DNA from 4 places in the Bradyrhizobium sp. SZCCHNS3016 genome. Region 2 is predicted to be linked to each of the others. Evidence: predicted binding sites of a transcription regulator. Region 2 holds the regulator's gene; each other region holds the start of a gene.
What was found. The regulator LexA, encoded in region 2, represses DNA repair genes until DNA is damaged. The targets are predictions, from matches to a motif close to TGTTCNNNNTGTGTTCNG.
Positions count from the first base shown of each region.

Region 1 (7,251 bases), on a different contig from region 2:
TTCTCCGGCGATTTTGCCTGACATTCCGTGTCGCGGAAAGTCGTGAAATCATGCTTGCCGATCAGCCGCTGGGCCGCCGCGTGCATCGCGTCCGAGTCGAGCCGCTGCGGCACGCGCCAGACGCGGCCGACCTCGAGCGCGAGATTGGAGCGGCGGTTGACGATGCGATAGCGATAGTGCCGCCTGCGGGCGGAGAAGCGTGCTTCGAAGGTGTCGGGGACGATCTCGGCGTCGAGCACCGCGATCGGGTTGGGCCGCAGATGCGCGTTGAGCGCGTCGCGCAATTTGTCGGGCCGGAATTCTTTCTCAACGTCGCAATGCGCGACCTGACCGGTGGCGTGGACGCCGGCATCGGTGCGCCCCGAGCCATGCACCCGGGTCGGAACGCCACAGGTCGCCTGCACCGCCGCTTCGAGCGCGCCCTGCACCGACGGCAAGGTCGCCTGCAGTTGCCAGCCGCAGTACGGCGCGCCGTCATATTCGATGGTGAGCTTGTAGCGGGGCATCTGACCCGATCGAGTTTTGCCGTCATTGCCGGGCTCGACCCGGCAATCCATCCCTGGGCGAAGCTTGTTCTTGAGATGGATGCGCGGGTCAAGCCCGCGCATGACGAGATGAGGTGGTCAGCGGAAACGCAGGCCCGGCGCGATAGGGGTGCCGCGCAGGAAATCCGCGGCCTTCATGGGACCCTTGCCGGCGCGCTGTAGCTCGGTGACGCGGATGGCGCCGTCGGCGCAGGCGATGGTGAGCTGCTCGTCAAGAACGGCGCCCGGCTCGCCCCTGCCGTCGGCAAGCGCGCAGCGCAGGATCTTCAAGCGGACCGCTTCGCCATCAAGCGTGAACTCACTCCAGGCGCCAGGAAATGGCGCCAGGCCGTGGATGTGCCGCAGCACCGCGTGGGCCGGCCTCGTCCAGTCGATCCGCGCCTCGGCCTTCTCGATCTTGGCGGCGTAGGTGACGCCTTCCTCTGCCTGCTTCGTCAGCGTCAGCCCGCCGCGCTCTAGCGCCGCCATCGCGCGCACCATGAGATCGGCGCCGATCCGCGACAGGCGGTCGTGCAGATCGGACGCCGTCATCGCGTCGGTGATCGCAAGGCGCTCGGCCATCGCGACATCGCCGGTGTCGAGCCCGACATCCATCTTCATCACCATGACGCCGGACTCGGCATCACCCGCCATGATCGCGCGGTTGATCGGCGCGGCACCGCGCCAGCGCGGCAGCAGGGAAGCGTGGAGATTGTAGCAGCCGAGCTTGGGCGCATCGAGAATGGCTTGGGGAAGGATCATGCCGTAGGCGACGACCACGGCCGCATCGGCCTGATGAGCCTGAAACTCGGCCAAGGCCTCCTCGGTCTTCAGCGTCTTTGGCGTGAACACGGCAATGCCGAGCCGGCGCGCCTCGGTCTCGACCGGCGTCGGCTGCAGCGCGAGGCCGCGGCGGCCGCCGGGTTTCGGCGCGCGCGTATAGACCGCCGCGATCTCGTGGCCGTGGCCGGCGAGTTCGAGCAGGGTCGGCACGGCGAAATCCGGCGTGCCCATGAAGATCAGGCGAAGCGGCATCTGGTGGAAGATCCTGCATTGCCGAATCCTCCGCGTCATGCCCGGGCTTGTCCCGGCCATCCACGTCGAGCTGCCTGTAACGCGCGGCGAGACGTGGATGCCCGGGTCAAGCCCGGGCATGACGGAGGAGAGAGTTGACCGTTAGTCGCTGGCGCGCTTGGCGGCCTTGGTGAACTTCTTCATCACGCGGTCGCGCTTCAGCTTCGACAGATAGTCGATGAACAGCACGCCGTTGAGATGATCGATCTCATGCTGGATGCAGGTGGCGTAGAGCCCCTCGGCATCCTCCTCGCGGACCACCCCGTGCAGATCGGTGAAGCGCACGCGCACGCGCGCCGGCCGCTCGACCTCCTCGTAATATTCGGGGATCGACAGGCAGCCTTCCTCGTAGACCGACAGCTCGTCCGACTTGGCGACGATCTCCGGATTGATGAAGACGCGCGGCTCGCGCTTGCCTTCCCCGTTCGCGTCGGGCTTGGCCAGATCCATGGTGATGACGCGCAGCGGCTGCGCGACCTGGATCGCTGCGAGCCCGATGCCCGGCGCGTCGTACATGGTCTGGAACATGTCGTCGACCAGCTGCCGGATCTCCAGCGTGACCTTCTCGACCGGCTTGGACACCAGCCGCAACTGCCGGTCCGGCAGGATGATGATTTCTCTTAGGGACATGGCGCGCGATTTAAGCCGCGGAACCGGCGCGGTCAATGTGATGGCTCGCGGTTAAGACTTCGCTAACCATGAATTTCAACGTTTCGTTAACCATGATTCTTAACGTGCGCTTAACCATAATTGTTCTCTCTTCGTTCGCGAGCTTGCGCGAATCGGATAGACGGGGGTGATGACCGTCAGCCAATCCCTCAATCCTGTCGTCGTCATCATCGGCGACCTGCCCATCAGGGCGAGCGATGCGCTGATCGGATTCGGCGTACTGGTGCTGCTACTGCTCGTGATAATCGTGGCCGCCGTGGCCCGCTCCGGACGGCGCGGCGCGGAGCTCGCCGCCCAGCAGGCGATGCGGGCTGACGAGCTCGAACAACGGTTCGGCGAGATGATCCGCGTCCAGAGCGAGGCCTCCGGACGGGTCGACGCGATGGCCCAGTTGCTCGCCGGCCGTCAGGTGGACCTGGCCCGCAGCGTGAACGAACGGCTCGATGCGGTCACCCACCGCGTCGGACAGTCGATGGAGCAGAGTACGCGCCACACAATGGATAGTCTGCGCGTGCTGCACGAGCGCCTCGGCATCATCGACAACGCCCACCGTGATCTCAGCGAGCTGACGACGCAAGTGACGACCTTGCGCGACGTCCTCGCTAACAAACAGTCGCGCGGCGCCTTCGGCCAGGCGCGCATGGAGGCGATCGTCCAGGACGGGCTTCCGAAGGGCAGCTACGCGTTTCAGCACACGCTCGCCAGCGGCAAGCGGCCCGACTGCGTCGTGTTCCTGCCCGATTCGCGACCGCTGTGCATCGACGCCAAGTTTCCGCTGGAAGCCGTGACCGCGCTGCACGACGCCGTGACCGAGGAGGAGAAGCGCGCCGCGGCGCAGCGGCTGCGCACCGACGTGCTCCGCCATGTCAATGACATTGCCGAGAAGTACCTCGTGGTCGGCGAGACGCAGGACACGGCGCTGATGTTCGTGCCGTCGGAATCGGTCTATGCCGAGATCCATGACGGCTTCGACGACGTGATCCAGAAAGCCTATCGCGCGCGCGTCGTGCTGGTGTCGCCGTCGCTGCTGATGCTCGCGATCCAGGTCATGCAGCAGATCATGAAGGATGCGCGCATCCGCGACGCCGCCGACCAGATCCGCAACGAGGTGATCCATCTCGGGGACGATCTCGGCCGCCTGCGCGAGCGCGTGCTCAAGCTGCAGAAGCATTTCGGCGATGTCGGCGAGGACATCCGCCAGATCCTCATTTCCGCCGACAAGATCGAGAAGCGCGCCGCCCGCATCGAGGAGCTCGATTTCAGCAAGCAGGATGCGCCGGTGGACTCACCACGCATCGCGCCGGCTGCTGGCACGACGCCGGATCTGTTTCCTCTAACGGGGCGCATGCAGGCCGGAGAGTGATCGTTGGCTGCGTCTGTTGCATGAGAGGGCAATCCAGACAAGATTGTCATCGCCCGGTCAAACCGGGCGATGACGGCTGTGTTTGTGGTGCTGTCGAAATCTGTTACCACCCGGTCATGACCGCACCCGACACCGCTTCCGAGATCACCGCGACCGCCGCAGAGTCCGCCGCCAAACCCGCCCCCACCTGGCGCGAGAGCATGGCCGTCTACTTGCAGCCGCGCGTGCTCGTGGTGCTGTTCCTCGGCTTCTCGTCGGGCCTGCCGCTGGCGTTGTCCGGCTCGACGCTTCAGATCTGGATGCGTGAGCTCGGCGTCGATCTCGGCACGATCGGGCTGTTCGCCCTCGTCGGGACGCCGTACACGCTGAAATTCCTTTGGGCGCCGCTGGTGGACGCGCTGCACGTGCCGCTGCTAACGCGCGCGTTCGGACGGCGGCGCGGCTGGCTGGTGTTCGCACAGCTGCTCTTGATCGGCGCCATCCTGCTGCTGGCGCTCACTGATCCGGCACATGCGCCGTTCATGGTGGCGCTGGCCGCGCTGCTGGTCGCCGCGATGTCGGCGACCCAGGACATCGTGGTCGATGCCTTCCGCGTCGAGAGCCTGCCGGAGAGCGAGCAGGCCGCGGGCATGGCGGCGTATGTCGCCGCCTATCGCATCGGCATGCTGGTCTCGACCGCCGGCGCGCTGGTGGTGGTCAGTGCATTCGAGAACTCGGGGCTGACGCGTCCGTCGTCCTGGATGTGGGGCTATGTTGCGATGGCCGGACTGGTGCTGATCGGAACGATCACGGCCCTCGCGGCGACCGAGCCGGCCCAGTCGCAGCAGGCGGAGGCCGCGATGGGTGCGGACACCGCGCTCACCCGCGTGATGCATGCGGCTGCCGGAGCCTTCGTCGAGTTCCTCGGGCGGCGTGATGCGCTCACGGCGCTCGCCTTCGTCGTGCTGTTCAAGTTCACCGACGCCTTCTCCGGCACGATGACGGCGCCGTTCGTGATCGATCTCGGCTTCAGCAAGGTCGACTACGCCGCGATCGTGAAAGGCGTGGGCCTCGCCGCGACGCTCGCCGGCGGCTTTGCCGGCGGCTTCGTCGCGCGACGCTATTCGCTCGCGACGAGTCTCTGGATCGGCGGCGTGGTGCAGGCGATGGCGAACCTCTCGTTCTCCTGGCTTGCGATCGTCGGAGTCAATCAATGGGCACTGGCGCTGGCGATCTCGGCGGAAAACTTCACCAGCGCGGTCGGCACCGTGATCTTCGTCGCCTATCTCTCCGCGCTGTGTCAGAACCCGCTGCACACCGCCACCCAATATGCACTGCTGACCGCGCTCGCCGCGGTCGGGCGCACCTATTTGTCGTCAGGCGCCGGCTACGTGGCGAAGGCGACCGGCTGGCCGCTATTCTTCGTGATCTGCGTGCTGGTCGCGATCCCGAGCCTCGTGCTGCTCGCCTGGCTGCAGCGGCGCGGACATTTCGACCAGTTGGGGCCAGTGAAGGTGTAGCTGCCGCCTCACATTCAACCGTCGTCGCCCGCCACCGGGTGTCGTCTTCGACGAGCCCGATGACAGGCTCCGACGGGTGACCCAGTATTCCAGAGACGTCAGCCATCGAGCGAGCAGCCGCGGGGTACTGGATCGCCCGGTCGAGCCGAGCGCCGACAGCGGAAAGTCAGGACGCCGCACTCGCGTGGACGGCCCAATCAGGTCTCACCGCTTCACCAAGCTCCACTTGGTCACGACCGCCTCGCTCATCTGTCCCGCATCCTGGGCGCAGGCGATCTCGTCGACCTTGACCGCGATCTGCTTGCCGAGCAGACCCTTGAGCTGCGACGCCTGCGCCGTGTTCGCGGTGACGAGCTGGAACGTCTCCGGGCCGGTCTCCAGGTTGCACAGCCCGCTCGGCGGCGGCAGGCGGCGCGGCTCGCTCGTGATCTGATAGGCGGCGGACGGCTGGCCCGGCTTGGCGCCTTTGAGCTTGAGCGCGTTCAGCTCTCCCGACAGCACGTCACCGGCATTGAGCGGCTTGCCCGCCTTCTGCGGCGCCTCGCTTTGCTGCGCCAGCACTGACGGCGCCGAGAGCGCCGCCAGAATCGCGCCCAAAGCCAGCCGTTTGCCGAATCCGCGTTTCGTCATCATTCCACTTCCGTCTGTGCTTAGAACAAGGTCCGCTGCCGCATCGCGGCCGAGAGCGTGCCTTCGTCGAGATAATCGAGCTCGCCGCCGACCGGCACGCCATGTGCCAGCCGCGTGACCTTGACGTTCGCCTCCTGCAGGAGGTCGGTGATGTAGTGCGCGGTGGTCTGGCCGTCGACCGTCGCATTCAAAGCGAGGATGATCTCGGACACCTCGGGCGCATGCGCGCGCTGCACCAGCGCATCGATGGTGAGATCCTGCGGGCCGACGCCATCGAGCGGCGACAGCGTGCCGCCGAGCACGTGATAGCGGCCGTTGGAGGCCTTGGCGCGCTCCAGCGCCCAGAGGTCGGCGACGTCGGCGACGACGACGATCATCGCCGGATCTCGACGCGGATCGGTGCACACAGTGCACGGGCTTTGCGTATCGATATTGCCGCAGGTCTTGCAGACCTGGATGCGATCGATCGCGACCTGCAGCGCCGAGGCAAGCGGCACCATCAGCGCCTCGCGCTTCTTGATCAGATGCAGCGCGGCGCGCCGCGCCGAGCGCGGTCCGAGGCCGGGCAGGCGCGCAAGCAATTGGATCAGGCGTTCGATCTCGGGACCGGCGACGGCCATCAGTTCACAAATGTCATCAGGTCAACTAACCAAAACCGAAGCCTGGCGGCAGGCCGAGCTTGCCGGTGATGGCCTGCATCTTCTCCTGCATCGCGGCTTCAGCCTTGCGGCGCGCATCGCCATGCGCGGTGACCAGCAGGTCCTCCAGGATCTCGGCCTCCTCCGGCTTGAGCAGCGACGGATCGATCTTGATGCTCTTCACGTCCATTTTGGCGGTCATGCGCACGGCAACCAGACCGCCGCCCGAGATGCCCTCGACCTCGACGTTGCCGAGTTCCTCCTGCATCTCCTGCATCTTCGTCTGCAACTGCGCCGCCTGTTTCATCATGCCGAGAAAGTCAGCCATCGGAGCACCTCATCATCAGTCATCTTGTTGAGCATGATCTCCGCGCAAACGCCTTTGGCGTTTGTCGCGAGGAAAACCGGTTTCCACTTTTCCGGATCATGCTCTAGAAATCATCATCGTCGGACTCGTCGGGCGGCTCGACAGCACTGGCGTCCGATTCGGGCGGCTCGGGGGCGAGCCGGCGCACTTCGACCACCTTGGTGCCCGGGAACCGCGCCAGGATCTCCTGCACGCGCGGATCGGCCTCCGCCGCCGCCTCGCGCTCGCTCTTGGCGCGCAGATTCTGCTCGCGCAAGGTCGCCTGGCCCGGCTCGTTGGAAACGATCACCGTCCAGCGCCGGCCGGTCCAGTCCTCCAGCTTGCGCCCGAGGTCCGAGACAAGCGAGCGCTGCGCCGTCCGTTCCAGCGCGATCTCCAGCCGTCCCTCTTCGAAGCGGACCAGCCGCACGTCCATCTCAAGCGCGCTCTTGGTGATCAGGTCACGGTTCTTGCCGGCCAGCGCGACGAGTTCCTGAAAGCTCCCTAT
Region 1 is NZ_JAUETE010000015.1:105,569-112,819, reverse strand. It holds gene truA (tRNA pseudouridine(38-40) synthase TruA) at 1-506, opposite strand, end outside; gene fmt (methionyl-tRNA formyltransferase) at 624-1,559, opposite strand; gene def (peptide deformylase) at 1,701-2,228, opposite strand; gene QW881_RS25745 (DNA recombination protein RmuC) at 2,398-3,630, shown strand; gene QW881_RS25740 (AmpG family muropeptide MFS transporter) at 3,747-5,129, shown strand; gene QW881_RS25735 (hypothetical protein) at 5,334-5,759, opposite strand; gene recR (recombination mediator RecR) at 5,780-6,379, opposite strand; gene QW881_RS25725 (YbaB/EbfC family nucleoid-associated protein) at 6,405-6,725, opposite strand; gene QW881_RS25720 (DNA polymerase III subunit gamma/tau) at 6,829-7,251, opposite strand, start outside.
Region 1: a site for LexA is predicted at 2,350-2,367, ahead of QW881_RS25745 (DNA recombination protein RmuC). Genes of this name have one in related genera too.

Region 2 (7,251 bases):
CATCGTAGCCGGCCTGCGCCAGGACATCCATGAAGGAGGCGCCACCAACCGCGACGTCGAACAGGCTAGCGGATGAAAAGGTGGCGCCGTGCATCATCACCAGCGTGCGCTCGGCCGAGAACCGTTGCACGTCATGCCGGCGCTTGTTGATGAGCTGAAGCTGGACATCGGACACCGGGCCTTCGATCAGGCGGCGCTCGGAAACGATGCGCGAGGAGGACGTTGCGTTCTCGGTCATGGTCACCTCGGATCAGGCGAAGTGCCACGCGAACCGGTCGCCGTCGCGGCTGATCCGCCCGGCCGAGGACTCGGCGAAGTGGGTCGTGAACACGAGGGAGCCGGTCTCGGCGGCATGGTTCATCGCCCATCGGCGTGAGGTCCGCGCCGCATCCGGGAATTCGCAATAGACCGAGTTCCAGTCCGGACGCGCGACCTGCAGCGGATGATGCATCACGTCGCCCCAGAACAGCGCGCGCTCGCCACGTGAGCTGAAGCTGATGCAGGCGTGATCGATGCTGTGACCGGGGCTCGGCAGAAAACGGAAGCCGTCGACGACCTCGCTGCCATCGACCGTGATCTCGCGCGCGAGGCTGGCCTCGACGATCGGTAGCACGCTGTCTTCGTAGACCCCTGGCATCGGTGGATGCAGCATGGGGCCAAGTCCAGCTGCGTCCCTGATCCCGGCGTCCGAGCCGTTGCCGGCCGAGAGTGCGGCGACATAGGCGCGCTCGCGGCCTGAGAAGATGTGCTGGGCGTTGGGAAACACCGGCATCCAACGGCCATCGGCAAGCTGCGTATTCCAGCCCACGTGATCGGCGTGCAAATGCGTCATCAGGACGAGGTCGACATCGTCAGGGGCGACGCCGGCTGCCCGCAGCCGGTCCAGAAACGGCTCGTTCAGGCGATGCAAGGCGGCCGCGACTGGTCGCTCCTTGTCATTGCCGGTGGCCGTGTCGATCAGAACCACCCGCTCCGGCGTCCGTACCAGCCAGCTATGGATGCTCAGGCGCAACGATCCCGTGCGCGGATCGACTGATCCCGGCTCGAACCGGCCGCGTTCCCGGGCAATGCTGGCGGCGTCCACACCCGGAAACAGAAACTCCCCCTCGACCGCATCGAGGCCGATCTCGAAGATCCTGGTGATGATGGCGTCCCCGACGCGATAGGTCGTGATGTCCTGCATGTTTGGCGGCCTCGATCCGAACGGTAGTCTTGTCTGGGCCGAGATCTACGACTAGGTCATACATTCCTCAAATCGATCCAACTCATGCAGTCCATCGACCACTTCGATCTTCGCTCCTTCGACCTCAATCTGCTGGTCGCATTCGACGCGCTGATGCAGGAGCGCAGCGTGACGCGCGCGGCGCGCCTCAAGGTGGGGCAGCCGGCAATGAGCCATACGCTGTCGACGCTTCGCGTGCTGCTGCAGGATGAGCTGTTCGTCCGCGTCGGCACGATCATGCAACCGACGCCGCGGGCGGCGGCTCTCGCCGGGCCGGTTCGGGCGGCGCTGGGGCAGATGCAGGCTGCGCTGCACGCCGCACCGGGGTTCGACCCGGCGACCGAGCAGCGCACCATCCGCTTGGGATTTTCAAGCGAGGTCGAGCTGCTGCTGATCCCCGAACTTGCGGCGGCGCTCCGTCGCTCGGCGCCCGGAGTGCGGTTTCTCAGCCGGCCGACTGAACGCAACGAGGTGCATCGTTTGCTCGACGATGGCGCCTTGGATGTTGCGGTCGGCTGCTTCGAGGCCGTCGCACAGCGGCACAGATCCCAGTTCCTGTTCGAGCAGGCTCTGAGCTGCGTCTACAATCCAAAGCGCATCGCGATGAAAACGCCGATCAGCCTCGCCGACTATCTGTCGCTTCCCCACGCGCTGGTGACGCTGACCAACAGCCTGCAGGGCTGCCTGGAGGCGGCGCTTGACGAGATCGGGACCGAGCTCAACGTGGTCTCGGCCTCCTCGGATTTCCTCAGCGTGCTGGCGACGGTGGCCGCGTCAGCGGTGATCACGACGATACCGACCAGGATGGCAAAGCTCTACGGGCCGCGGTTTGGGCTGACGCTCTGTCCCGCGCCGTTGAAGCTGCGGCTGCCGGCCGTCTCGATGGTCTGGCCGCTGCAGCTCGATCGTGATGCAGCATCGGTCTGGCTGCGGAACATGGTTGCGGATATCCTGCACACGACCGAGCGCGCCGCCTGTCGCGCGGCTGCTGGATAGAACGCGGGGCGGGAGCTAATCGGAACGGCGCATCGGCCAACGCCTTGGCACTGCGGTCGACCTTCTGCGCACTGATTGCAGGGTTACTCGCGCGATCGTGAGGCAGCGGCCCGGACGCGGCCAACATCAGACGATCAGAAGGCAGGAAGCGGCCTGAGCCCTTGGCCGAGCCGTGCGCGTTCGGTTAGAAGGCGACTCATTTGATCTGCCGTCTCCGTCCGAAGGAACTCTCATGGCCCTGATGCCGGTGTCTGATGCGTTGTCCGCCGTGCTCGCCGGCGCCGAGCCGCTGGCCGAGGAGCTGGTGACGCTGGACGAGGCCCATCACCGCATCCTGGCCCGCGACCTCGCGGCGCTGCGGACGCAGCCGCCCGAGGCGATGTCGGCGATGGACGGCTACGCCGTGCGCGCGGCGGACGCAGCCCAGGCCAAGGTGCGGCTGAGGGTGATCGGCGAGGTCGCGGCGGGGCGGCCGTTCGATCGCGTGGTCGGACCCGGCGAGGCGGCGCGCATCTTCACTGGTGGCGTTGTCCCTGAGGGCGCCGACGCGGTGGTGATCCAGGAAGACACGATCGCCGAAGATGGCCACGTCGTGATCACCGAGGCCGCGATCAAGGGCCGGCACATTCGGCCCGCGGGCGTCGACTTCCACCAGGGCATGGTGCTGCTGAAGGCGGGCCGCCGGCTTAGCGACCGCGACCTGTCGCTGGCGGCCAGCATGAATCATCCGGCACTGCCGGTGCGGCGCCGGCCGAAGGTGGCGCTGCTCGCCACCGGCGACGAGCTGGTGATGCCGGGCTCGACGCCCGGCCCGGGCCAGATCGTCTATTCCAACGGCTACGCCCTGCGGGCGCTGGTGCGCAGCGAGGGCGCGACACCGATCGATCTCGGCATCGCCGCGGATACGATGGAGGCCACGATCGCCGGGATCCGGCGGGCGCGCGAGGCCAAGGCCGACATCCTGATCACGACCGGCGGCGCCTCGGTCGGCGATCACGACCTCGTCAAGCAGGCGCTCGAAGCCGAGGGCGTCGAGATGGCGTTCTGGAAGATCGCGATGCGGCCGGGCAAGCCGATGATGCACGGACGGCTCGGCGACATGAGGGTGATCGGACTGCCCGGCAATCCGGTGTCGTCCTATGTCTGCGCCATCCTATTCCTGGTGCCGCTGATTCGGCGGCTGCTCGGCCGCGACGAAGCTCGCATGCCACGCGAGACCGCCCTGCTCGGCCGCGAACTCGGGGCCAACGATTCGCGCGAGGACTATCTGCGGGCGCAGCTCGAGGAGCGCGCCGACGGCACGCTGATCGCAACGCCGGTGACCCAGCAGGATTCGTCGCTGCTCGGCAATCTCGCGCTCTCGCAGGCGCTGGTGATCCGGCGGGCGTTTGCGCCGAAGGCCGCCGCCGGCAGCCCGTGCGAGATCCTGCGCCTGCCGAGCTAGGCCGTTTCCCCCGGCAAAGCCCGGTCCGTTCACTACAATTTAAGGATTGCGGAACACACATCGAACATATAGTGTCCGTTCATGATTTGTTTTTAGTATGTTGCGGGCGACGCGATGATGGTCCGACTCCAAGGCGCTCTCAGCCGGTTTGTGCTCAAGGCGCAGCTCCTGGACTCGGACGACAACAAACTGGGGACCAGGTCGAGATGCTGACGCGCAAACAGTACGAACTTCTGCGGTTCATCAACGAGCGGCTCAAGGAAGCCGGCGTGCCGCCGTCCTTCGACGAGATGAAGGATGCGCTCGATCTGCGCTCGAAGTCCGGCATTCATCGCCTGATCACGGCGCTTGAGGAGCGCGGCTTCATCCGCCGGCTGCCCAACCGCGCCCGCGCGATCGAGGTGATCAAGCTGCCCGAACTGTCACAGGCCGCCAACAACCGCCGCGGCTTCACCCCATCGGTGATCGAGGGCAATCTCGGCAAGGTGCGCACCAGCAGTCCCGCGCTGGACGATGGCGAGCGCCCCGTCGCGGTGCCGGTGATGGGCCGCATCGCCGCCGGTACCCCGATCGAGGCGCTACAGACGCGCAGCCACACCATCAGCGTGCCCGCCGACATGCTCGGCAACGGCGATCACTATGCGCTCGAGGTGCGCGGCGACTCCATGGTCGATGCCGGCATCCTCGACGGCGACATGGCGCTGATCCAGCGCAACGAGACCGCCGACACCGGCGACATTGTGGTAGCGCTGATCGACGATGAGGAAGCGACGTTGAAGCGCTTCCGCCGCCGCGGCGCATCGATCGCGCTGGAGCCGGCCAACACCGCCTACGAGGTGCGCATCCTGCCGCCGAACCGGGTGAAGATCCAAGGCAAGCTGGTCGGGCTGTATCGCAAGTACTGATCGCGGACGCGATCGGTCGACCGGCGACGGGCGCACGCGCTTCGCCGCCGATCGAAATTGGTCACGCGCGAATGCACCTCAGGATGTGCAGCGCGGCATGCTCAAACGCTTGTGATCGCCCGCGGGCGCACGCGGTGCAGATCAGCGCAGAATTGCCGTGAAGCGCGCGCTAACATCACCATCGATGTCCACTCTGATAGAGGCCTGCGCCTGTCCGGGGGGAGCGTGGGTCGGCTATCTCTCAACGAGGAGCGATCCGATGTGTGACTACAGCCTCCATGCGGTTGCGTCCCGTCCCGCCAAGGTCGGCGAGACGTTGATCTCGACGACGTTTCGCGGCACCGCCACCCGCGGCTTCGCCCTCGAGAGCGAGCCGACCGTCGCAGTCTGCATGCTGCCCGGCACCGAGTTGGCATTTGTCGAGGACGTCCGCTACGACAGCCGCTGGCTCTGGACCCGGACGATCCGCGAGCGCGTCGCGAAGTTCAACAGCATCGAGACGCACATCCCCGATCGCCATCACGACGCGATCGAATTCGCCGACGGCCGCCACGTGCTGGTGACCCAGCTCTGCGAGGGCCAGCGCGTCACCGTGCTGCAATTGCCGGTCAGCAAGCAGCCGGCCGAGCGCCGCCCGGGCGTGGCGGAGGACGTTCCGGCTTCGCAGGCCACACCGATTCGCCGCATCAGCATTACCTGAGCGCCTGCGCGTCCGCATTTCTCTCGACATCGCATCGAATAGGAACGACATCCCTCGGCCGGCATTGTGTGCCGGGGGAGCTTGCCGCCGTGGTCAACAAGATCGATTGGAACAAGGCCGACCGGATCACCGAGCCCGGCCGCTACATGCTTGCGTTCGGATGGCTGACGGTCACGGCTGATGACATCGCCATCTGGCAACGATATCCGGGCGCTGCGTTTACGCTGGTCGAAGGTCCCTCGCTGTTCGATGCACCCGACGACACCGAGTATCATCTCGGCACGTTCGAGCTGTCCGGCGCTCAATCCTGCTCGCCCTGCTCCGTCTCCGGCGGCGTCGCGTCCTGAAGCCGCGACACCGGCGCACGCGGCGTCAGCGTCGTGTCGAACTCGCCGGCCTCGGCGGGCGCCGGCCACCACGGGCGGTCGGTGCCGCCGGCGCGCACCGGCGTGACGGAGAAGCCGGTGCCCCGCTGCACCAGCATCAAGGCGCCCTGCTGCTGCAGGCGCTGGCGATCGATGACGGCCGCCGCGCAAGATGACGGCGCGGCGCGCGCGGTGACAATCAGCGCGGCACGGGCGCAATCATCTTCGAGCGCCTCGGCGCGCAGGGTCAAGGCGGCGAATCGGCCGTCGGCCATCGCGACCACGCAGCCCGCCTCGTCGCAGGAGACGCCATCGGCGAGCGATGAATCCGCCGGCAGCCGGGCATCGGCGTCGGCCGCGAGCCACTCCTTGGTGGCGAACACGTCCTTGCCGGTGCGCATCACCTGCAGGCGTCCGTCACGGCCGCGCACCGCCACCGCGCGCCCATCGCCGGCGATCAGGACGTCGGGCAGCGGCGTCGTGGCGGCCCACGCGGTGGCCACCACGAGCCCGACGGCGCCCGACCAGCGCAGCGGTGTGCGCAGCAGGCCGATCAGGATGACGCCGAGGCTGGCCAGGATCAGCGGACCGATGCCGAAGCCCGGGATGCGCCCGACCGCGCCGGGCAGCGCCGCCACCCAGCGCGTCACCGCGATCATCCAGTCGATGCCGAGGCCCATCAGCGTCCACCAGGGACCGTCGAGCCCGAACGGCGCCGCCAGCAGGCCGAGCAGTCCGGCGGGCATCACCAGCACCGAAACCACCGGCATCGCCGCGAGATTGGCGAGCACGCCATAGGGCGTGACGCGATGGAAGTGGAACGCGGCATAGGGCGTGGTCGCAAGCCCCGCGATCAGCGAGGCCAGCAGCAGCATCGCGAGCTCGCGGCCGCCCCACAGCGCGATGCGCTGCGTCGTGGAGCTGTCCGGCGTCGCAAACAGTTTGGGCAGGCCGAACTGCACCAGCGCGACCAGGCCGAGCGTCGCCGCGAACGACATCTGGAAGCTCGGATGCACCAGCGCTTCGGGTGCCGCGATCAGCACGATCATCGCCGCGACCGCGAGCGTGCGGAAGGTGACGGCGCGGCGATCGACCATGACCGCGATCAGCACCACGGCCGTCATGAAGAACGATCTCTGCGTCGCGACCTCCGCGCCCGACAGCAGCAGGTAGAACGCCGCCGCGACCAGCGCTGCCGCGGCCGCCCATTTCTTGATCGGATGGCTGATGGTGAGGCCGGGGATCAGCGCAAGCAGCGCGCGCACGGCGAAGAACACGACGCCGGCGACGACGGCCATGTGATAGCCTGAGATCGACAGCACGTGGCCGAGGCCGGAGACGAACATCGCATCGTTGACATCGGGCGTGATGGCGTCGCGCCGACCGGTCAGCAGCGCGGTGGCGATGGCGCGCTCATCGCCCGTCAGGCGGGCGCGGATGCGTGCGTCGATCGCATCGCGCAGGCCCTGCATGGCCGCCGCATAGCCCAGGCCGAAGCCGGCGGCCTGCGGCGGCGGCGCCGTCGTGATCGCGCCCATCACGAAGCCGGAGGCGCCGATGCCCTGGAAGAACATGTCGCGCGCGAAGTCGTAGGATCCCGGCCGCACCGGGGCCATCGG
Region 2 is NZ_JAUETE010000007.1:133,903-141,153, reverse strand. It holds gene QW881_RS15525 (alpha/beta hydrolase) at 1-238, opposite strand, end outside; gene QW881_RS15520 (MBL fold metallo-hydrolase) at 251-1,183, opposite strand; gene QW881_RS15515 (LysR family transcriptional regulator) at 1,268-2,218, shown strand; gene glp (gephyrin-like molybdotransferase Glp) at 2,451-3,662, shown strand; gene lexA (transcriptional repressor LexA) at 3,869-4,567, shown strand; gene QW881_RS15500 (hypothetical protein) at 4,827-5,267, shown strand; gene QW881_RS15495 (hypothetical protein) at 5,357-5,614, shown strand; gene QW881_RS15490 (ComEC/Rec2 family competence protein) at 5,569-7,251, opposite strand, start outside.

Region 3 (7,251 bases), on a different contig from region 2:
GTGGCGGCGGCCCGGGCATGGGGCCGATCGGCGTGAAGGCGCATCTGGCGCCCTTCCTGCCCGGTCACCCTGCGACCGATGGCGCGAGCGCGCATCCGATCGGGCCGGTCTCGGCGGCGCCGTATGGCTCCGCCTCGATCCTGACCATCTCCTACATCTACATGCTGCTGATGGGCGGCGACGGCCTGACCCGCGCCACCGAGATCGCGATCCTCAATGCCAACTACGTCGCGGCACGGCTCGATTCGCATTTTCCGGTGCTCTACCGCAACGAGCGCGGCCGCGTCGCGCATGAATGCATCATCGATCCGCGGCCGCTCAAGCAGAGCAGCGGCGTCACCGTCGACGACATCGCCAAGCGACTGATCGACTACGGCTTCCATGCGCCGACCATGAGCTTCCCGGTGGCGGGCACCTTGATGATCGAGCCGACGGAATCGGAGTCCAAGGCGGAGCTCGACCGCTTCTGCAACGCCATGATCGCGATCCGCCAGGAGATCGCCGAGGTCGAGCAGGGCCGCTTCGGAATCGAGGCCTCGCCGTTGCGCCACGCGCCGCACACGGTGCACGACATCGCCGACGACAATTGGAACAGGGCCTACCGGCGCAGCGAGGGCTGCTTCCCCGCGGGCACCTCGCGCACCGACAAGTACTGGTGCCCGGTCGGCCGCGTAGACAACGTCTACGGCGACCGCAATTTGGTGTGCTCATGCCCGCCGGTGGCGGACTACGCCCAGGCGGCGGAGTAAGCCTCCTCACGCATGCTCCAAGGGATCGGGCGCCACGGCTCGCGACAATCAATGACGTGAGGCGTGCCAGGATCCGGAGCGATGAGCATCGCATGCCAACGCCAGAGATTGGCGTTGATCAATTCGGTGCCGCCCCACCAGCGCCGGATCGGATTTTGGCTGCTGAAATCCTCCTCGCCGGCGAGGATTGCCTTGCCGAGCGGTGTCAGCGACAGCGTGCTGGCCTTGTAGCGCTCGAGGCGTTCACGTCTGTCGTGCATCTCGACCGAGAATGGCCATTCGGCGAGGCCCGAAATTGCGGGCACCGGCGCGAGCGCCAGACCGTCGAGCAACGTGCCTCCTTCCCAATAGTCATAGACGCGGCGTTGAAAGCGATCCCGATGATGCGGCAACAGGTCGAACGGCTGGTGATAGCCGGCTGACAGCAATTCGAGGATTCTCAGCTCCGACGCTCCGAGGCCCGTCGCAACACCGGGAAGCTCATCGAGCATCTCCTGCACGCAGCGGCGAAGCTGCGGCAGGGCACTGAGATCCTGCTTCAACAGATCGAACCAGGCTTGCGGCGTCGGCGCTCGAAACGCCCGCCATGCCAGATGACCCAGGTCGAGATGCTCACGTGCGAGCTCTACGCCGGCAATGGTCCGACCGGCGAGTCGCCCGGCCGGGGCATCGAATAGCGGTACATCGACATGCCGCAATACGATCTTCGTCGCGATCTCCGCGTGATGGCGCAGATAATCCAAGAGCCAGATCAGTACCAACTGGTCGTTCGGACGGGTCCCCATCCACAGCTCGACGCTATCGCAGCGGTCAACAAGTTCGAGAAAACTGTGACTCCGCCCGCCAGCCGCCATGACGTCGCCACGCGAGGCGAAATCCAACCAATGCCCCCTCTTCCGTCGCGTGGTGCGCTGGATGAGATACGCCGATAATTCGGCATCGGATGGCAGCGGTCCCCACACGAAACGATGGAGAATCGGCACCACCAGGTCGGCAAAGCCGCCCCTCCGAAGCGCTCCGGCGCTCGGATCATCGGCCGCTAGAATCAAACGCGTCATGCTGTTGGCTCCGGCACGGCCCGATTGGCTCAAGGCGCTATCAACATATTCGCGATCGGCTCCCGACGCCCAGGATCGGCGTCGGAAATCCCGGTGCTGCCGCGCGGATCCGGTCCGCTCGTCCGCGCACGCGCTTTCAGTTATTCGCGTTGAAGATCGTATCCGGCGCTCAGAGACGCATTCTCGCTGCATTCGGGAATGCAGCAGCCGCAGATTTCGGCAGAGCACCACACATCTGCAAACGGGCGCTGGAACGTCGGCAACTCAACGTCCACGGCGCCCGCCGCCGCCGTACTCCTACTCTTCCGCCGGCTCCTCACCGTCGGCGTCGCGCTCGGCATTGCCGGCCAGGATCTGCTCGGCGATCAGGCCGGAGTTCTGGCGGATCGCGGCTTCGATCTTGGCGGTCATGTCCGGATTGGCCTTGAGGAACGATTTCGAATTCTCGCGTCCCTGCCCGAGACGCTGGCTGTCGTAGGAGAACCAGGCGCCGGACTTCTCGACGATGCCGGCCTTGACGCCGAGATCGAGGATCTCGCCCATCTTGGACACGCCCTCGCCATACATGATGTCGAACTCGACCTGCTTGAACGGCGGCGCCAGCTTGTTCTTCACCACCTTGACGCGGGTGGTGTTGCCGATCACCTCATCGCGCTCCTTGATCGCGCCGATGCGACGGATGTCGAGGCGCACCGAGGCATAGAACTTCAGCGCGTTGCCGCCCGTGGTGGTTTCCGGCGAGCCATACATCACACCGATCTTCATGCGGATCTGGTTGATGAAGATCACCATGGTGTGGGATTTGTTGATGGAAGCGGTCAGCTTGCGCAGCGCCTGGCTCATCAGGCGGGCCTGCAGGCCGGGCAGCGACTCGCCCATCTCACCCTCGAGCTCGGCCTTGGGCACCAGCGCCGCGACGGAATCGACGACCAGCACGTCGACCGCCCCCGAACGCACCAGCGTGTCGCAGATTTCCAGCGCCTGCTCACCCGTATCCGGCTGCGAGATCAGGAGTTCGTCGATGTTGACGCCCAGTTTGCGCGCATAGACCGGATCGAGCGCGTGCTCGGCATCGATGAAGGCGCAGATGCCGCCCTTCTTCTGCGCCTCGGCCACCGTGTGCAACGCCAGCGTGGTCTTGCCCGACGATTCCGGCCCGTAGATCTCGACCACCCGCCCTTTTGGCAGCCCGCCGATCCCCAACGCGATGTCGAGCCCGAGCGAGCCGGTCGACACCGTCTCGACATCCATCGAGCGGTCGTTCTTGCCCAGCTTCATCACCGAACCCTTGCCGAACTGACGTTCGATCTGGGACAGCGCAGCAGAGAGCGCCTTACTCTTATCCATTGAGGAACCTTCGACGATACGCAGGGCGGTGGCGGACATTGGCGCTCCTTATGGCGGGGATTCGCGAGATGGACAAACGGTTAACGAGGTCGGCCAGCAATCTTGAGGTGAATGTACTCCATCCGTTCTTTGTTCGCAATATGTTCTTCTCAACAATCACCGCTCTCAGCCCCCCTGACAACCGCGGGGACACGCCTGCCACTCGGGGGCCGGCGGCGCAGTCCACCGAGCAGCAGCGAGGGAGCGCTGCCCGATCAGCGCGCCCAGAAGCGAAGTACGGGGTGCTGGATGACGGCGACCGCGAAAGGATCCTGATCCGGCTGGAGGCGGAAGCCATGTGCGCGAGCGGCGCAGCCGCCGACCGGCGATCGCGCGGATGATGACCAGCCTGTCCGAGCGCTCCAACCTCGCCCACCGCGCCTGCGGCAGACATCAACTCAATTATAAGTTGTTAGTGTCGTCCCGGCCGTGCCCCATCATCCTGCTGGTCGTTCTCTATGAGCCTCGCACACCGCTTCCAATTTTCGGGACCAGCATGACCGGATCCAACAACGAACAGACCCTCACGCTGTGGCGCCCCGTCGGCCCAAAGGAGCTTGCCTTGATCGAGGCGTCGGGCATGCGTGCGTTTCCGCCGCGCCTTCCGGAGCAGCCGATCTTCTACCCGGTGCTCACCGAGGACTATGCCGTGAAGATCGCACGGGACTGGAACGTGCCGGCGAGCGGCGCCGGCCACGTGCTGCGCTTCGCGATCCTGCGAGGCTTCATCGACACCTACGAGGTGCGCGAGGCCGGCGGCCGCAAGCATCGCGAGTACTGGATTCCCAGCGAAGACCTCGCCGACTTCAACGCCGCAATCGTTGGACCGATCGTGCTCGTCAGGTCTTTTCCTTTAAACTACCAACTCCTACACGCGTGCGTAGATCGCACATTCCGTGGTTCTCCTGACAGGAACGAAGTTCCCTCGCCTCTTCTGCTTTTGTTCGGCTCATCGTGCGTGCAGGCGCACGGTTTCGATGCAGATGCGCATGCAATGCTCGGCCGCGCGCAAGCTGTGTCCGGCCATGAAGTTCCGCCACAGAAGCGTCCGCGGATCTGCCGCGGCTTTCTGAAGCAGAATGGCACCCAGCGTTCCGACCGAAGCAATGGCCGGCGCGCGAACAGCTCGACGGCCGCCATATGACGAGCGACAGATGAAACGGCGAACCCCAGGACGCTGTCTCGTGCCATGCCAGAGGGAGCCACGAGGGCCGTTCGCGCAGCCCCCTATGACCGGGCGAATGAGTGGGCCGAATGGAAGCCGGCGTGATCCGCATCACGCAGCACTCACGACATCTTCAAGCCACAAACCATTGTCATAAACTTTGGGTTGCGTTATAGAATCGTGGTTGTCGTACGTCTGAGCAAATTTTTGATCAGCCCCGGATTTGTTTGTTCGTTGCGATGATGGTCGCCGCACATTGTCAGTGGTGTATCGCCTTTGGTGTATCGCCCGTGGTGCCGTCGACCGATCCCTTGCAGCCTGCCAGCTACAATATTTGCAGGCTCCGTCACCCGTAGGCGCCCGGCCCTGAAACCATCCGCGCCGAAAGAAAGCCCCGGACGACGTCCGGGGCTTTCGACGTTGATAGCTCCGCGCGGGATGCATCCCCCGTCATTGTCGTGATGTCGGAGAACGGATCGCTTGCGTTGCGCTTCATATTGGCGATGACAAGAGATGACGTGACGTGCCCGTCCTGCAGGGCCGGCCTTCAAAGGATCGAGCTTCACTCGCAGCAAGGCGCCGCGGGAGAGAGGCGTTGTCCGGCATGCGATGAACTCTTGGAAATGGTCGACGGCGCGACGCAGATCGCCTACCGACTGACAGTCATGCCGGAACGGATCTTCGATCACAGCTAGGCGCGCGTCCCACGGCGATTGATCGAGATGGCAACCTTGATCTGACGCAAGGCACGCCTACAAGTTTCGCACTAGTCTAACTACGTCATTGCCGAACTGCCCTCGCTGGGAAGCTACGACGTTGACGCCGAGCCTCGGACCGCGGCGGTCCGAGGCTCATTCGTTGGCCCGCAATCCGTCCGGTTGCGCCGCACATCCTCAACGGCAATCAGCTCAACCGAGCGGACAGCGCGACCGACCGTATTTTACCGGAATTGATCCGAGGGGGTTTTGCGCTTCCATTTGCGATGCGTACATCAAACCCAGCGGCCTGGGGCGGTCAGGGCTCACCGGTTTTGGCAATGCCGCTCTATTTCTTTCGTATCCGTAACGGCCACTTCTCAGGCGCGTCCGAGTATGGGACCGAGTGCGCCGACCGCAACGCAGCCTGGAAAGAGATGACCACCGTCTGTGCCGACATGGCCAGCAGCATCTCGCGCAAGCTCGCCGAAAACTCCGAATGGCAGATGGAGCTGCTCGACGAGGCACGGCAGCCGGTCTTCCGCATCCGGATCGTCGCCGAGTCGCTGGATCAGGCCTGACGGCCCGCCACAGCTCTTGTAGATCGTCACCGACGAGAACCACAACCGAAGCCTGTGGCCGGCGAGGTGACTGCGCGTCATTTCGCCAGCCGAGCTTGATCCAGATCAAAATGCCTGTCTGCATCCTGGCAGACATTTAAATTTGTATGGGTAATCTGATCTTCAAATGTCCGCGAACGGGGATGAACGTGCAGCATTGGCTGGAAGAGCCGAAGCCCGGCGATCCCGCGTACGCCTATGAAACCGTGGTCTGCAAGGCCTGCACGCGGCTTCATTTCATCAATCGCGACACGCGCAAGCTTCTCGGCGAGAAGGAATGAGGCGCTAGCCGGAATGATTCAATCGGCGCTGGGAAGCCGCCGCATCGTGAACTCGATGGCCCCATCGGGAAGCTCGCGCCAGCTTTCGACGGCGCTCATGTAGCCGGCCTTGGGATAGCGGGTCAGATAATCGCGGGCCTTGGCGCGCGCTTGCTCGCGCGGCAGCGTGAACGTGTCACGAACGTAGCCGTCGCGAACCGGGCCCGCGCTCTTCTTCTGGCGCCGGGCCGCCATCCGGCCGGCAATGTCTCGAGGACGCATCCCCATCGACGAACTCCAACGCGCTGCCACACCGTCAATATAGACGGGGCCGCGAGGAATCCGAGTCCGCAATCGGCAAGCGGGTCCGGGAGGGTCAGAGCCCGCCCGACCCGAACGCGATAAATCTCAGTTGGTGCTGCCGACAGCCTTCGGCTTCTTGGCCGCGGTGGTCTTCATGGCAGGCGCCGCCTTGGGCTGCTCCGCCGCCCGGACGTTGCCCCAGGGATCGGCGCTCGTCTTGGCGTCCGGAATCTTGCGCATGGTGTCCTTGTAGGCCTGCTCCCGCGCCGCTTCGGCCTCTTTCTCCTCGGGCGACTTGGAGGGACCGTCGGCGAGAAGGTTGATGTTGGGCATCTGCGCCATTGCGGGAACCGCCCAGCCGGCCAGCACGGCGACCGCCATCGTCACGATCAGCTTCTTCATTGGTTACTCCCCGGTATAGGCGCCTTATACCATCGCTTCGCCATGCGCCAAGCCCGCGGCACTGTGCCGGAACGGTGGACCGCAGGTCGGGATGTTCACGGCCGCATCGTCTGCGCGCACCTGCCGTCTGTTCCACGGTGTGCCCTCATCATAGTTTTCCAACTCCGGCCTTTTCAAGCCGCCGCTCTGCGGCAACATTCCGGCGGCTCCGCCGATCGCGGCGAGGCAAGTCGATGCCAAGACAAATCGATGACACGATCATGGAAGGACCTCCGCGCGTGCCGAACGAGACCCTGAACTTCACCACCGACGACGCGAGGCGCATCCTCGATGACGCGTTCGCGCCCTGGATCAAGGATCTTGGCTTGATCGTCGAGGACATCGCGCCGTCTCCGCAGGGCGAAGCCGGCGCCATCCTGCGCATGCCGTTCTCGCCGCGGCTCTGCCGCGACAATGGCGTCGTCTGCGGCCAGGCGCTGATGGCTTTTGCCGATACCGCGATGGTGATCGGGATGGTCACGGCGAGCGGCGGCTACCGGCCGATGACCACTGTCGACCAGACCACGCATTTCATGCGCGCCGTTGCCTCCGCTGACGTGCTGGCGGATGCGCG
Region 3 is NZ_JAUETE010000011.1:203,328-210,578, forward strand. It holds gene gcvP (aminomethyl-transferring glycine dehydrogenase) at 1-749, shown strand, start outside; gene QW881_RS21640 (DUF1835 domain-containing protein) at 728-1,807, opposite strand; gene recA (recombinase RecA) at 2,105-3,193, opposite strand; partial or broken gene QW881_RS21650 (ADP-ribosylation/crystallin J1) at 3,756-4,046, shown strand; gene QW881_RS21655 (DUF6894 family protein) at 5,395-5,634, shown strand; gene QW881_RS21660 (hypothetical protein) at 5,817-5,954, shown strand; gene QW881_RS21665 (hypothetical protein) at 5,973-6,221, opposite strand; gene QW881_RS21670 (hypothetical protein) at 6,342-6,638, opposite strand; gene QW881_RS21675 (PaaI family thioesterase) at 6,899-7,251, shown strand, end outside.
Region 3: a site for LexA is predicted at 3,285-3,302, ahead of recA (recombinase RecA). Genes of this name have one in related genera too.

Region 4 (7,251 bases), on a different contig from region 2:
CGCATCCGCTCGCGCAGGCTGATCACAGCGTAAGGAGACCTGGCGTAACGGAAAACGCCGGCGCGGGGCTGGCCGGCGGCGGCGACGCTCTGGACGAACTGCCTGGTTTCGTCGATCCAGCCGGGATCGAGCATCGCGCCGGCGGGCAGAAACATCAGCCAGGGCGCCCGCGCGTTCGCGGCCCCTGCCGCGAGTGCCGCGGCCTGGGAGCCCTCGAACTTCATGAAGTGGCAGCCGGCGACGTCCGCGACACGCTCGATCACGCTGGAATCGGGCGAGCGATCGACCAACAGCACCTCGGTGACGACACCGGCCGCGGCGCCTGGCACCAGCGCGGACAGGGTGGCCACGGCGGTCTGCTCGACACCCTCGGTCGGGATGATCACGCTCAGCATGAACCTGGCATCGTTATCTGTCGCGCCTCCAGCATGACTGTTATCATTTTGTCATAGCCAAATCAGCCCGCTGCGCTGCGGAATTTTGCAGCAAGTAGCCGGCCGCGCACCTTAGGGCAACGCCGAACGATTGCTATTTCAAGGTGCTGCGTTGCTGGAGCTCGCGCTTGGCTGGTTCAGTCGCCCGCCTGTGTCGGCGTGGTGCCGCCGGCGCTGTTCGGCCAGACCCAGTCGCGGATCGCCGGCATGTCCTCGCCATGCGCCCGGATGTAGCGGGTATGCTCGATCAGCGCATCGCGAAATTTCTGCTTCACGTGGGCCGCCGACACGCTGAGGCCCGGCACGCGTTCGATCGCCTCGATGGCGAGGTGGAAACGGTCGAGCTCGTTGAGGACGACCATGTCGAACGGCGTCGTCGTGGTGCCTTCCTCGATGAAGCCGCGCACATGCATGCCGGCATGGTTGGTGCGGCTATAGGTGAGGCGATGGATCAGATACGGATAGCCGTGATAGGCGAAGATCACTGGCTTGTTGGCGGTGAACAGGCTGTCGAAGTCGCGGTCGCTGAGGCCATGCGGATGGTCCTGCTTCGGCTGCAGGGTCATGAGATCGACGACGTTGACGACGCGGATCTTCAGGTCGGGCAATTCCTTGCGCAGGAGGTCGACGGCTGCGAGCGTTTCCAGGGTCGGGACGTCTCCGGCGCAGGCCATCACCACGTCGGGCTCTTCGTCGGCGGGCTCGGTGCCGGCCCAAGACCAGATGCCGATGCCGGCGTCGCAATGCGTCGCCGCCTCCTGCATCGACAGCCATTGCGGTGCGGGCTGCTTGCCGGCAACGATGACGTTGATGCGGTCGTAGGTGCGCAGGCAGTGGTCCGCGATCCACAACAGCGTGTTGGCGTCCGGTGGGAAGTAGATGCGGACGATATCCGCCTTCTTGTTGGCGACGAGGTCGACGAAGCCGGGGTCCTGATGGCTGAAGCCGTTATGGTCCTGCCGCCAGACATGCGAGGTCAAGAGATAGTTCAGCGACGCGATCGGGCGCCGCCACGGCAGCTCGCGTGACACCTTCAGCCATTTGGCATGCTGGTTGAACATCGAATCGACGATGTGGATGAAGGCCTCGTAGCAGGAGAACAGGCCATGGCGGCCGGTGAGCAGATAGCCTTCGAGCCAGCCCTGGCAGAGATGCTCGCTCAGCACCTCCATGACGCGGCCGTCATGCGCCAGATGGACGTCATAGGACTCGATGCCCTCCATCCACACGCGCTCGGTGACCTCGAACACCGCATCGAGCCGGTTCGACGCCGTTTCGTCGGGACCCATGATGCGGAAGTTTCGGGTCTTCGCATTCAGCGTGATCACGTCGCGCAGGAACTTGCCGAGCTCGCGCGTCGCTTCAGCGATGGTCTGGCCTGGTGAGGACACCTCGATCGCGAAAGCTTGATAGTCCGGCAGCTTGAGCTCGCGCTTGAGCAGACCGCCATTGGCATGCGGATTGGCGCCCATGCGTCGCTGCCCTTTCGGCGCCAGCGCCTGCAATTCCGGCCTGAGACGGCCATGGGCGTCGAACAGCGTCTCCGGCTCGTAGCTCTTCAGCCAGGCTTCGAGCAGCGCGAGATGCTCCGGCTTGCTGCGGGGGGTGGCAATCGGCACCTGATGGGCGCGCCAGAAGCCTTCGACCTTGAGGCCGTCGACCTCCTTCGGCCCGGTCCAGCCCTTCGGGCTGCGCAACACGATCATCGGCCAGCGCGGCCGTTGGATCGTTGCATCCGGCTGACGCGCATTCTGCTGGATGGAGCGGATGCTCGCGAGCGCAACATCGAGCGCGTCCGCCATCTGCCGATGCATCGCCTTCGGCTCCGCGCCTTCGACGAACAGCGGCTCGTATCCGTAACCTTCAAACAGGCATTTGATCTCGGCATCGCCCATGCGGCCGAGCACGGTGGGATTGGCGATCTTGTAGCCGTTGAGATGCAGGATCGGCAGCACCGCGCCGTCATGGGCCGGGTTCAGGAACTTGTTCGAATGCCAGGACGCGGCGAGAGGGCCGGTCTCGGCCTCGCCGTCGCCGACCACGCAAGCCACGATCAAATCGGGATTGTCGAACGCCGCACCATAGGCGTGGACCAGCGCGTAGCCGAGTTCACCGCCTTCATGGATCGAGCCCGGCGTCTCAGGCGCGGCATGGCTCGGGATGCCGCCGGGGAAGGAGAACTGCCGGAACAGCTTGCGCAGGCCATCGGCATCGCGCGTGATCTCCGGATAGATCTCGCTGTAGGTGCCTTCGAGATAGGTGTTGGCGACCATGCCCGGACCGCCATGGCCGGGGCCGCAGATGTAGATGACGCTGAGATCCTGCGCCTCGATGGCGCGGTTGAGATGGGCATAGATGAAGTTCAGGCCGGGCGTCGTCCCCCAGTGGCCGAGCAGGCGCGGCTTGATGTGCTCCGGTTTCAGCGGCTCGTGCAGCAGCGGATTGTCCAGCAGATAGATCTGCCCCACCGAGAGATAATTCGCCGCCCGCCAGTAGCGATCGAGCAGGTCAAGATCATCGGCCGGGGTGGTCTGTTGGGGAGAAGTGATCTGCATGGGACCTCGCTTGCCTTCCGCTTCGCGCCTGCGGGATACTGTATGAGAGTGACGCCGCACCGTCCTGTTCCAGCGCACCTGCAGGATAGAACGGGAATGTGATGGCTGGCCTTGCGCCCGTGCAGAGCATGCGTGCGCTTTTGTTCTATTTTGTTCTTGTAATGTTCTGTTTGCGTGCTATGTCTTGGCCATGAGCCGAGCATCTTCACATGCCCTCAAGCGCCCGCCGGTCCCGGTGCCCTCCGAGCCGGCGGGCGCGCCTTCGTCAGGTCCTGAGAATGACTTTCCCGAACTCGCGGTCGCCATCGAACGGGGCCGGCGCCGCGGCCGGGGTGCCCAATCCAACGCGAGCGGCCGCTACGAGGCGGAGGCCCGCGTTGTCTTCGATGATGGCTGGCAGAGCCTCGAGGAGCTGCCGCCGTTCAAGACGACGGTCGCGACCGACACCTCGCGCAAGGTCATCACCCGCAACGACTCGCCGGACATCGGTTTCGATCGCTCGATCAATCCGTATCGGGGCTGCGAGCACGGCTGTGTCTACTGCTTCGCGCGGCCGACCCATGCGTTTCTCGGGCTGTCGCCTGGTCTCGACTTCGAATCCAAGCTGTTCGTGAAGCCGGATGCGCCCGCGCTTCTGGAGAAGGAGCTGGCGGCCAGCGGCTACGAGCCGCGGATGATCGCGATCGGCACCAACACCGATCCCTATCAGCCGATCGAGCGCGAGCGGAAGATCATGCGCGGCATCCTCGAGGTGCTGGAAAAGGTTGGCCATCCCGTCGGGATCGTCACGAAGTCGGCGCTGGTGATGCGTGATGCCGACATCCTGGCGCGGATGGCCAAGAAGAACCTGGCGAAGGTCGCGATCTCCGTGACCACGCTGGATCCGAAGCTGGCGCGCACGATGGAGCCGCGGGCCTCGACGCCGTCGAAGCGGCTGGAGGCGCTGCAGGCGCTGTCCAAGGCCGGCATTCCGACCACGGTGATGGTGGCGCCGGTGATCCCGGCGCTCAACGACAGCGAGATCGAGCGCATTCTCGATGCCGCCGCCCATGCCGGCGTCAAGGAAGCGGCCTATGTGCTGCTGCGGCTGCCGCTGGAGGTGCGCGACCTGTTCCGGGAATGGCTACTCGAGCATTATCCCGACCGCTACCGCCACGTCTTCACCCTGATCCGCGACATGCGCGGCGGCCGCGATTACGACTCGCAATGGGGCACGCGAATGAAGGGGACAGGCCCGATGGCCTGGATGATCGGCCGCCGCTTCGAGATCGCCTGCGAGAAGCTCGGGCTGAACAAGCGTCGGACCAAGCTGACGACCGATCATTTCGTGCGGCCGAAGGGCGGCGGCCAGCAGCTCAGCCTGTTCTGAAGCGTGCGGAGAGTAAGTGGAGAGTAAGTGATGAGCGCACAAGCGAGCGTTCCGCGGTTCACCGTCATCACACTCGGTGTGTCCGAGATGCGGCGGAGCATCGCCTTCTATACATTGCTCGGCTTCGTCCGAAAATTCCGCGCGACCGGCGAGGCCGTGGCATTCTTCGAGACCGGCGGGACGGTGCTGGCGCTGTACCCGTGGGGCGCGCTCGCCGATGACGCGGGCGTGCCGGACGCACCGCGCCCTCAGGCGTTCCGAGGCGTGACGCTGGCATGGAACTGCCGCTCGGAGGCTGAGGTCGATGCGGCGCTCGCGTCGGCGGTGGAGAAAGGCGCGATGCTGCTGAGACCGGCGCAACGGACCGACTATGGCGGTTATAGCGGCTATTTCTCCGATCCGGACGGTCATGTCTGGGAAGTGGTGGTTGCGCCGGGGATTGATGTCGGCGAGGATGATCGAGTGCATCTGCCGGCGTAGTCGGTCGCCGGCAGGGGGCGAATAGCGGGGAATTGAGGCCCGTTCGGGTTGCGCCGCCGCCAGCCGTTTCGCACCATGGCGGCCATGATTCGCGATCAGTCAAAGAAGCCGGGCAGGGCGAAAGCAGCGAGCCGTGCCGTAGCGAAGAGCGCCCCTGCAAAGGCCGCGACCAAGCCTGCTGCCCCGGGTGCTGCCGGCAAGTCGGGCGCCAAGCTCGGCAAGGGCGTCATCGCGGTGGCGCCGCCGAGCTTCCGGCGTGAGCGCGCGCTGTTGAAGCAGGGCGTCTGGCCGGTCGCGGGCTGCGACGAGGCGGGACGGGGTCCGCTGGCCGGTCCGGTGGTCGCTGCGGCCGTGATTCTCGACCCTGCGCGCATCCCCAGGGGTCTCGATGATTCCAAGCGCCTGAGCGCGGAGCAGCGCGAGGCGCTGTTCGACAAGATCTGCAAGACGTCGGCGTTTGCGGTGGCCGTCGCCTCGCCGGCGCGAATCGATCGCGACAACATCCTGCGTGCCTCGCTCTGGGCGCTGTCGCGCGCCGTGAGGGCGCTGCCCGAGGCGCCGAAGCACGTCTTCGTCGACGGCCGCGACCGCATCGACGTCGATTGCGGCTGCGAGGCGGTGATTGGCGGCGATGGTCTGGTGATGTCGATTGCGGCCGCCTCGATCGTCGCCAAGGTCACGCGCGACCGGCTGATGTGCGCGCTGGCGCAGGATTGCCCGGGTTACGGCTTCGAGCAGCACAAGGGCTATGCTGTGCCGGAGCATCTCGCCGCATTGGACCGGCTTGGCCCCTCGGTGCATCATCGCAGCCTGTTCGCGCCTGTCGTCGCCGCCCGGCGCAAGCATCAGCCGTGGACCGATGTGCCGGAGCCGGATCTCTTCGCGGAGGTGACCGTGGTGACATCCACCGAAATCTCGCTCGAGGTCTGATGCAGGTTGCCTCGCGGGCGCCGCGGTCTTAATAGTTTTGGTCAGCCAGCCAGCACGAAGTGTCACCCCTCGCAGCAGGGGCGGTGTTGTGCGCCCCGATCGTGCGGTATCGATTGCGGGCGTCGGACAGCGAGGCTGCTGCGGATGAGCGACGGTCCTGCCGGCCTCCTCGACGTCCTCAGCGATTCAGCCAAGCGATCCAGCCGTTCATGCGTTTCACGTCACTGGTTGTCGAACTGATCCGCGCAAGGCCGCGGCTGGTCGTCGTCATCGTGGTGCTGTGCCAGGCCCTGATGTGGCTCGGCGTCGCCATGCTGTTCTATCGCAGCCCGCCCGGCCAGCTTGCCACCACCATCGCGTTCGGACGTGAATACCAGGTCGGCACCGATCTCGGCCCGCCACTGTCGTTCTGGCTGTCGGACATCGCCTATCGTCTCGCCGGCAATCACCTGCTCGGCGTCTACGTGCTGGCCGTGCTGTGCTCGGCCCTGGGTCTGTGGGTGATGTATCTCCTGGCGGGGGCGATCGTCGGCGGGCAGCAGGCGGTGCTCGCCGTGCTGCTGACCATGACCATCACCGCGTTCGGTGCACCCACGCTGGAATTCGGTCCGGAGGTGCTGGCGCGTCCGCTCTGGGCGCTGCTGCTGCTCCATAGCTGGCGGATTCTCGGCGAGGGCCGGCGCAACGCCTGGTTTGCCTGGTCGATCGAGGCCGGCCTGCTGCTGCTGACCACCTCGGCCGCGGCGGGCCTGCTGCTGCTGATCGCCGGCTTCGTGGTCTCCACCGCGCAGGGCCGCCGGGTGCTGCGCTCGTTCGATCCGCTGTTCGCGCTGCTGGTGGTGCTGGCGCTGGCGCTGCCCTACCTCATCTTCGTGCTGCGCGCCGACAGCGTCGGGCTGCCGGCGCTGCCCGTTCTCGCCGAGCTCTCGGTGCGCGCCTGGCATTGGCTCGCCTTGGCTGGCGGGGCGCTGCTGGCGATCTCGGCCATCGTGCTGCTGGTGCTGCTCGACGCCAGCTGGATCAGCCGCAGCGAGACCGACGCCCCGATCATCTACCGCCGTTCGGTCCCGCCGCTCGCCCGCGACTTCGTCTATTGCTTCGCGATCGCACCGGCCCTGGCGGGCAGCCTGATCTCCGGCCTGTTCGGTCTGCCCACGGTGTTCGGCGGCGTCGCCGTCACCTTGACGATGGTCGGCCTCGCGCTGGTGGTCGCGTCCGGCGATCTGATCTATCTGCGCCGCCAGCGGCTGCTGCGCACGGTGTGGGCGGCTGCGGTCGCTGCACCCGCGGTTTTCGTTGCCGGCAGCGCCGTGATTCAGCCCGTGATCGGCGAGGGCGAGGTCGCGACGTCGATGCCGGCCCGCGACATCGCCCGCTTCTTCGTCGAGAGTTTTGAGCGCCGTACCAACCAGCGGCTGCAGGCGGTCGCCGGCGATCCGCAGCTCGCCAGCCTGGTCGCGCTCGGTCGCCGCCGCGCGCATCT
Region 4 is NZ_JAUETE010000003.1:449,238-456,488, forward strand. It holds gene QW881_RS09565 (glycosyl transferase) at 1-395, opposite strand, end outside; gene QW881_RS09570 (phosphoketolase family protein) at 572-2,989, opposite strand; gene QW881_RS09575 (PA0069 family radical SAM protein) at 3,180-4,358, shown strand; gene QW881_RS09580 (VOC family protein) at 4,389-4,838, shown strand; gene QW881_RS09585 (ribonuclease HII) at 4,914-5,768, shown strand; gene QW881_RS09590 (glycosyltransferase family 39 protein) at 5,978-7,251, shown strand, end outside.
Region 4: a site for LexA is predicted at 3,141-3,158, ahead of QW881_RS09575 (PA0069 family radical SAM protein). Genes of this name have one in related genera too.